Regions from separate parts of the Alteromonas sp. 14N.309.X.WAT.G.H12 genome, predicted to be linked through region 2. Evidence: predicted binding sites of a transcription regulator. Region 2 holds the regulator's gene; the other holds the start of a gene.
The links. Region 2 encodes sigma-54, which starts transcription at its own class of promoters, with help from an activator protein. Its sites were predicted from a motif close to GTTGGCACGNNNNTNGNNT; they were not measured.
Positions count from the first base shown of each region.

Region 1: a site for sigma-54 is predicted at 2,581-2,599, ahead of nirB (nitrite reductase large subunit NirB). Genes of this name have one in related genera too.

Region 1 is NZ_JBAHZB010000023.1:21,039-25,475, forward strand. It holds gene cynS (cyanase) at 1-369, shown strand, start outside; gene V5298_RS08905 (hypothetical protein) at 442-717, opposite strand; gene V5298_RS08910 (SulP family inorganic anion transporter) at 907-2,472, shown strand; gene nirB (nitrite reductase large subunit NirB) at 2,755-4,437, shown strand, end outside.
Region 2 is NZ_JBAHZB010000010.1:40-4,476, reverse strand. It holds gene V5298_RS05555 (HPr family phosphocarrier protein) at 1-266, opposite strand, end outside; gene rapZ (RNase adapter RapZ) at 263-1,108, opposite strand; gene ptsN (PTS IIA-like nitrogen regulatory protein PtsN) at 1,155-1,598, opposite strand; gene hpf (ribosome hibernation promoting factor) at 1,607-1,894, opposite strand; gene V5298_RS05535 (RNA polymerase factor sigma-54) at 1,922-3,409, opposite strand; gene lptB (LPS export ABC transporter ATP-binding protein) at 3,479-4,204, opposite strand; partial or broken gene V5298_RS05525 (LptA/OstA family protein) at 4,204-4,437, opposite strand, start outside.

The DNA of each region.
Region 1 (4,437 bases), on a different contig from region 2:
GATGCGATGGGGCAATCTAAAGAATGGAGTACGGCGGCCTGTTTAGGGCAAATGGCCATGACAAAGGAACAGGCCGAGGTCGTCGGAAGACTATTTGACTTATCCGATGAAGCCGTTGCGTGGCTACAAATCGCGCCCTACAAAGGATCTTTGCCCACGGCGGTGCCCACCGATCCACTCATTTACCGTTGGTATGAATTAGTGAATGTTTATGGCACCACGTTAAAAGAGCTGATCCATGAAGAATTTGGTGATGGCATCATGAGTGCTATCGATTTTTCCATGGATTTAACTCGGGAACCCGATCCTAAAGGCGACAGAGTGAAGGTGGTGATGTCAGGGAAGTTTCTGCCCTACAAAACCTATTAGATGCTGTGTGCAGGACATTCCGTACTTTTTTGCATAGGGGATTTTCTGCTGAATCATCACGCCTTCGCGGGGTTATCCGCGACGGCGAACAACATGTAAAAACCAACTAACAAAGACAGAGATGAGTATGCCGAAGAACCCCAGCAAGGGGAGAATGGACCATACCCAGCTGCGTACTTGCTCAACTTCCACATCTGCACCTAGGGGTAAATATAATAGACCCAATGTGGTGGCGCCTACAATCAGTACCGATGATAACAGGGTGGCACGCCAAAATGGTCGTGGTATCAGCCAGTTTACAGCGAAGGCGATGATGAGGGCGACAGCCGCCAAAAGATATGCGGTCAAAAGAGCTCCCGTTTATACTGTTTAAAAGCCAACAGTTTGCATAGCTACGAGAGTAAATGCAAACGAACTTTAGCGTTGGCTAAGAAAGCGCGCGGAATCTGTTTACATACTATTAAAGGACATTGTTTATATATGGTGGTAGAATCGCCGACCGTTTTTTAACCAACTTATTAACTGTATTGGATTTCCATGTTTGATCTGATTACTAACAAAGACAGCAATGTAAAAAATGATGTACTGTCGGGGATTACTGTTGCCCTAGCTTTAGTGCCTGAAGCGGTGGCCTTTGCCTTTGTTGCCGGTGTAGAACCCATGATAGGGCTATACGCGGCCTTTATGATGGGACTTATCACCTCTGCCATTGGCGGACGCCCTGGAATGATTTCGGGTGCCACCGGTGCCATGGCGGTGGTCATGGTGGCCCTTGTTGCAGAACATGGCGTGCAATATCTGTTCGCTGCGGTTTTGCTCGCCGGTTTGCTGCAAATACTCTGTGGCGTTTTTCGACTTGGAAAGTTCATTAGGTTAGTGCCGTATCCGGTCATGTTAGGGTTTGTGAATGGCCTTGCCATCGTGATTTTTCTGGCCCAACTTGGTCAATTTAAAGTGTTTAATGCGGCAGGTGAAATGACATGGATGCAGGGGACAATGCTCTACACCATGTTAGGTTTGGTGGCGTTAACCATGGCTATCATCTATTTATTACCCAAGCTTACCAAAGCCGTACCCGCCTCCCTCGTGGCCATTGTTACTATTACCCTGCTGGTGCATGGGTTAGACTTAGAAGCCCGCACGGTTATCGATTTTGTGCGGGACTTGCTACCGGCGGATCAAAAAGACACCGCCACCTTAGCCGGTGAGTTACCTAGTTTTGCCATTCCCGCTGTCCCCTTGACTTGGGAAACGGTCATGATTGTTTTGCCCACCTCGGTTATTTTGTGTTTGGTGGGGTTAATTGAATCACTGCTTACACTTTCGTTAATTGATGAAATGACTGATACCCGTGGTCGCGGCAATAAAGAATGTATCGGCCAAGGTGTTGCCAACACGGTCAATGGCTTTTTCGGCGGCATGGGTGGTTGCGCCATGATTGGCCAGTCCATGATCAATATTAACTCCGGCGGTCGTGGTCGTCTTTCTGGGATCACGGCGGCATTGGTACTCCTTGGCTTCATTCTTTTCGCCGCGCCACTGATTGAGATGATCCCCTTAGCGGCACTGGTGGGTGTTATGTTTGTGGTGGTCATCGGTACATTTGAGTGGGCATCATTCCGTATTATCCGTGGTGTAAACAAAGAAGATGCCTTTGTCCTGTTTTTGGTGACCGCGGTGACCGTGATTTCCGATTTGGCCATTGCCGTGGTGGTTGGGGTTATCGTATCGGCCTTGGTCTTTGCTTGGAAAGCGGCAAAGTATATCGAAGCGAAAACCCATATTGATGACGACGGCTGGAAAGTGTATGAGCTGCGTGGACCGGTATTCTTTGGTTCTATTCAGCATTTTAAAGATATGTTTGATGTGGCCAAGGATCCCCACGATGTGGTCATTGATTTCAACAACAGCCGAATCTGGGATTCCTCGGGTATCGATGCCTTAGATACATTGGCTGATAAATACGAACAACAAGGTAATAAATTACATATTCGTCATATCAGCCCCGAATGCCGTGTACTGCTGAAAAAAGCGGATAAGTTTGTTGAAATAAACGTCAATGAAGATCCCAGATATCGGGTAGCAACAGATAAACTGGCCTAAGGGTCGCAATGCACTCGTTTAAAGCATAATGCATTATTTGAGTGCATTTAATGGGCGCGCTGATAGGGATGTTAAGCAGTAAGTTATTGTAATTAAATTGGAAATAATGTTGGCATTAAAGTTGATTGTCTAAATGTATCGTTATGAGTAAGTGGTGTTGAGAAACCTCACTTAACGGTAACTACATTATTAATTTGTACGACTGCGTGCAACAGGCAACGAAGCCCACAACCAGTGAATACTGGATGTGGGTTTTTTTTTGGCTCAAAAAAGGGTTCAACAATGACAGCATCAACAACACATCCAAAAATCCTGGTCGTCGGAAACGGGATGGTTGGTCATCATTTTGTCGAGCAACTGGTCACCAGCCAGTTCGCTTGCAGCATCACTGTATTAAGCGGTGAAAAAAGATTGGCATATGACCGTGTTCACCTTTCCTCGTGGTTTAGCGGCTCTGATGCCAGTGATCTGGCCATGACAGACGAAGAAACTTATCAGAAATGGGGCGTTAATTTTGAACTTGATGCTCAAGTTATTGATATAGACCGAATCAATCAAACCGTCTCCACGGCAACAAAAACCTTTTCTTATGATGTCTTGGTGCTGGCGACGGGATCGTATCCTTTTGTGCCGCCCATTCCGGGCAATGATCAACCCCATTGTTTGGTGTATCGCACCATTGAAGATTTGGAAGCTATCGAGACGTCAGCAACCCAAAGTAAAGTGGGTGTGGTAGTCGGTGGTGGACTACTTGGTTTGGAAGCGGCTAATGCCCTTAAACAAGCCGGTTTGGAAACCCATGTTGTGGAATTTGCCCCCCAATTAATGGCAGTCCAACTTGATCCCCAAGGCGGTGATTTACTGCGCCAGAAAATAGAAGATTTAGGGGTAACTGTACATACCCAGAAGGCAACGCAAGTTATTGAAGCCGGTGAAGATTGCCGTTATCGAATGGTGTTTGCCGACGACAGTTATCTGGAAACCGACATGGTACTGTTTTCTGCCGGTATTCGTCCTTCGGACTTTCTCGGTAAGAAAGCCGAATTGGCCGTGGGTGAACGGGGAGGTATTGTCATAAACGATCAATGCCAAACCAGCGATCCAAACATTTATGCCATTGGTGAATGTGCCCTGTGGGAAAACCGTATTTTTGGTCTTGTGGCGCCAGGCTACACCATGGCCCGCACCGTAGCGGCACAAATAGCCGGTGGCGAGGGCGCTTTTACTGGTGCTGATATGAGCACCAAGCTTAAATTAATGGGTGTGGAAGTTGGTTCTATTGGCGATGCCCACGGCAAAACGCCAGGCGCCCTTAGCTATACCTATCATAATCAGCCCGATGGCGTGTATAAAAAGCTGGTGGTGGATGCCACGCAAAAGCATGTGCTTGGCGCTGTGCTGGTAGGTGATACCAGCGACTATGACACCCTCTTGCAGTACAGCCTCAATGGCATTGAGTTACCCCAGAAGCCTGAATCCTTGATCTTGCCGTCAGCCGGTGAGCAACCAGCATTAGGTGCGGATGCGCTACCAGATTCTGCCACTATCTGTTCATGTCACAATGTGGCGAAATGCGATATAACCCAAGCCATCGACAGCGGCTGCTGTAGTTTAGGTGACGTGAAATCGGCCACCAAGGCCAGCACCGGATGTGGTGGCTGTACCGCCCTGTTAAAAAATGTGGTGGACAGTGAATTGGAAAAACGGGGCGTGGAAGTCTCCAAGGCCATCTGTGAACACTTCGACTATACCCGCCAAGAGCTCTTTCACATTGTAAAAGTTGAAGGGATCCGCAGCTTTGACGATTTGCTTGCCAAACATGGTAGTGGACTAGGTTGTGATATCTGTAAACCTGCGGTGGGCTCAATACTGGCCTCCGTTTGGAATGATTACATTCTTTCTGAAAATAATCTGCCACTACAAGACACCAACGATACCTATTTGGGCAATATGCAAAAAGACGGT
Region 2 (4,437 bases):
TCGTTGAATTTTTGGACAATCAAGCTTTCTACCGCATCAAGTGCCGCCTGTGCATCTGGGCCTTCTGATATAATGGTTACCTGCTCACCCTGATGACTTTCCATCATCATTAGCCCTAACACACTGTTTGCATTGGCCGTTTTATCCCCTTTTTGCAAGGTAACTTCGGCATCAAATTGATTCGCCAGTTGTACCAGTTGAGTGGCTGCCCGGGCATGTAAGCCCAGTTTGTTAACAATGGTGACAGATTTTTCTAGGCGCATCATTCTTTTTGCTCTCGATGACGTATTTGCACATCAGAATGGCTCTCCCGCAAGTTCTTAGCTAAGCATTCAGCAACGTAAACACTGCGGTGCTGGCCACCGGTGCAGCCTATGGCAACGGTCACATAGCTTCGATTGTTGCGTTCTAGATGGGGTAACCATGTGGTGATGAGGTTTTGAATTTGATAAATAAATTTGGTAACGATGGGCTGTGAACTTAAAAATACTTGCACAGGCGTGTCTAAGCCAGTGAGATGTTTTAAGTCGGGCTCCCAATGGGGATTAGGTAAGAAACGGGCATCAAACACGTAATCGGCGTCTTTAGGAATGCCATGTTTAAAGCCAAAGGATTCGATAACCAGTACTAAACGCGCGCTTTTTTTACCTAAAATGCGCTCGCGTATGAGTTCGGCAAGCTGGTGGATGCTTAAGGAATCGGTATCAATATTAAGATCTGCCCGTTCCGCAATGGGGGCAAGCAGTTCTTTTTCTGTGAGAATGGCATCGGATAAAGACTTGTTTAATTTGGCCAGTGGATGCAAACGCCGGGTTTCACTGAAGCGCTTCATCAGCATGTCTTCACTGGCATCGATATACACAATGGTAACCGTCCAAGATTCGGGCAAATAATCCAGTATTTCCACTAATTCAGCGGGATCTTTGGGCAGGTTACGAACATCGATGCTCACGGCCACTTGTTCGTATTCGTCGGCGACAGTATGGGTTAAAGCGGGAAGCAGGTTAACGGGGATATTATCAACGCAGTAATATCCCAAATCCTCTAAGGCCCGTAATGCTACAGATTTTCCCGAGCCTGAACGGCCACTTATGATGATCAGATTCACCGTGTCTCTCCTAAATCCGCAGGCAACAAATGTCCTTTTCTATAACTTACTGTAATGCGCGAATAATATCATCATTGGTTTGCGCTTTTCTGATGCTTTTTATGGTTTCTTTGTCGCTGAGTTTTCCCGCCACTGTGGCTAGGGTTTGCAAGTGACCTTCTGTTTGATCATGAGGCACTAACAGGGTGAAAAAAATATCCACAGGTTTATTGTCAATGGCATCAAAGTCTATCGCAGGTGTACTAGTGACAACAATAGCGATAACGTGATCCAACCCTTCTAGTCGACCATGGGGAAGTGCGATGCCGTTGCCAATGCCAGTACTGCCCATTCTTTCTCGGGAAAGCAGACTGCTCAGCACTGTGGCTTCGTCAATGTCAGGGTTATTTTGGGCAGCGATTCCGCTGATAATTTCCAAAATACGCTTTTTACTATTGCACTGGACCGCACATTTAGTGCGGTCCAGGCTTACGATGGCTTGAATATCCATAAGTGACGTTAATGCTTTTTAAGCTTCTCTTTGTGCTTTAATACCTGCCTATCCAGTTTATCAACCATATTGTCTATTGCGGCATACATATCCTGGTTTTCTGAAGAGGCAAACACTTCCGCGCCGCTAAGGTATACTGTAGCTTCTGCTTTTTGATTGAGTTTTTCAACATTTAATATGACGTGCACATTTGATATGTGATCAAAGTGGCGCTCTAATTTGCTGAATTTAGTATCGACATAATTACGCAAAGAGTCAGTGATCTCAACATGACGACCGGTAAGGTTGATTTGCATATTTCGTCTTCCTTATTTTAAGCAGCCCTAAATCAGGCTTTTGCGTTGGTTAGACGGTGGAATCGACAAAGATTCCCGGTATTTTGCTATTGTTCGCCGAGCTACCATAATACCTTGCTCGGCCAACAACGAAGCAATCTTACTATCGCTAAGCGGTTTACTGGGTTTTTCAGCCGCCACTAGCTTTTTAATTAATGCGCGTATTGCCGTTGATGAACATTCGCCACCTGATTCCGTTGCGACGTGGCTGGAGAAAAAGTATTTCAATTCGAAAATGCCCCGTGGGGTATGCATGTATTTTTGCGTGGTTACGCGGGAAATTGTTGATTCATGCATATCCACCATTTCTGCGACATCATTGAGCACCATTGGTTTCATCATTTCCGGTCCGTGCTCAAAAAATCCCATTTGTTGCTGTACGATACAGTTCGCCACCTTCAATAGGGTTTCGTTGCGACTTTCCAGACTCTTTATAAACCATTTCGCTTCTTGCATATGAGAGCGAATAAACTGAGAGTCGCTGCTGTTTTTCGCTTTACGGCTCATGGCCGCATACTGCTGATTAACACTTAATTTAGGTAGACTATCTGGATTAAGTTCCACCACCCATCGTCCGTTTTTCTTCGCCACAGACACATCAGGAATGACATATTCTGGTTCTTTGGTGATAAGGGCGCTACCGGGCCGTGGATTCAATGTTTGTAGTAAACGCATGGCTTCACGAAGTTGATCTTCTTTGAGCCGAGTTTTACGCATTAGTGTTCGATAATCTTTGCTACCGAGTAAATCACAATGGTTCTCCAGCAGCATTTTGGCTTCTTCCAGCCAAGGCGTCTCAGGGGCAAACTGTTTGAGTTGCACAAGCAGGCATTCCTGAGGTGAACGGGAGCCAGAGCCTATGGGATCAAACAATTGGATACGTTTTAGCACGCATTCCACTTCGTCTTCTTCCACCGGTTCTTCGGTTTCGTCACTATTAACGCTTTGCAGAATATCCTCAACGCTAACGGTGAGGTAACCACTTTCATCGATGGAGTCGATAATCGCCAAGGCGATGGCTCGGTCTATTTCTGAAAAGGGCGTCAAGCGCATTTGCCAAAGCAAATGATCCTGAATGTTCTCGGTGGTTTCTCCCTGAAAGATCTGTTCATCATCGCCACCAGAGGAGCCGGATATGCTGGTTGCCGGTGCGGAGGAAGCTGAGATATATTCATCCCAAGTACTGTCTAAGGGTAATTCTTCGGGAAGGTCGTTTTTTTCTAACGCTTCTCCAGTGTCCATACTTTCAGTGGCAGATGCCGATTCCTGAACCGTATCGTCGTTCTCTAAATTATTTTTTTCGCCAACATCGTTGTCGGTACTTTCATCCACTTCTAACAACGGGTTGGAATCCAAGGCTTCTTGAATTTCCTGTTGTAAATCAAGTGTCGACAACTGCAATAATTTGATCGCCTGCTGTAACTGCGGCGTCATTGTAAGTTGTTGGCTAAATTTTAACTGTAACGATGGTTTCATCTACGTCTTATATAACTCTATCAAGGGATACCCAGTATGGGTCACGATTAACCGAATCCGATATCCTAACTATAGCCTGAATTGCTCTCCCAGGTATACATCACGAACCTTTTGATTACTTAATACTTGTTCCGCGGTACCCTGCGCAATGAGCTCGCCATGACTGACGATATAGGCTTCTTCACAAACATCAAGGGTTTCTCGAACATTGTGATCCGTAATAAGGATTCCTATACCTCTGTCACGTAAATGCTGAATAATCTTCTTTATATCATTCACTGAAATTGGATCAACACCAGCGAAGGGCTCATCCAACAAAATAAATTGTGGGTTAGCAGCGAGTGCTCGTGCAATCTCCACCCGACGGCGCTCTCCGCCGGATAAACTCATACCCGTACTATTACGTATATGGTTGATATTAAATTCATCAAGTAGTGAATCCGCTTCGGCTTCACGTTGTTCTTTTTTCAAATCTTTGCGGGTTTGCAGAATCGCCATGATATTCTCATGAACGGTGAGTTTACGGAATATGGATGCTTCTTGTGGTAAGTATCCAATGCCTCTGCGTGCCCTTTCATGCATGGGTTGGTGCGTCAACTCCTGGTCATCGATTTTGATTTTTCCTTTGTCTAAAGGAACCAGCCCCACAATCATATAGAAGGTGGTGGTTTTCCCCGCGCCATTGGGCCCTAACAAGCCCACAATTTGGCCCGTTGATACTGACAAGCTGACATCCCGTACAACCTGGCGGGATTTGTACGATTTAGCTAAATGGGATGCAGACAACGTAGCCATTATTGATTATCTTCCTTGTTATCTTCGTCATTATCATCGTGCTGTCTTTTGCTCTCAATGGTATCGGGTCTAAACACGGTAGTCACGCGTCCTGAAGCGCTTTCGGCCCCCCCGGTGGCAAGTAATTGTTCTTTGCCCATATCATAAGTGATGCTGTCTCCTTGCACCACGCTAGTGTCTTGCTGAATTTGGGCATTGCCGTTCAATGAAATCATTTGTTTTGCCACTTCGTA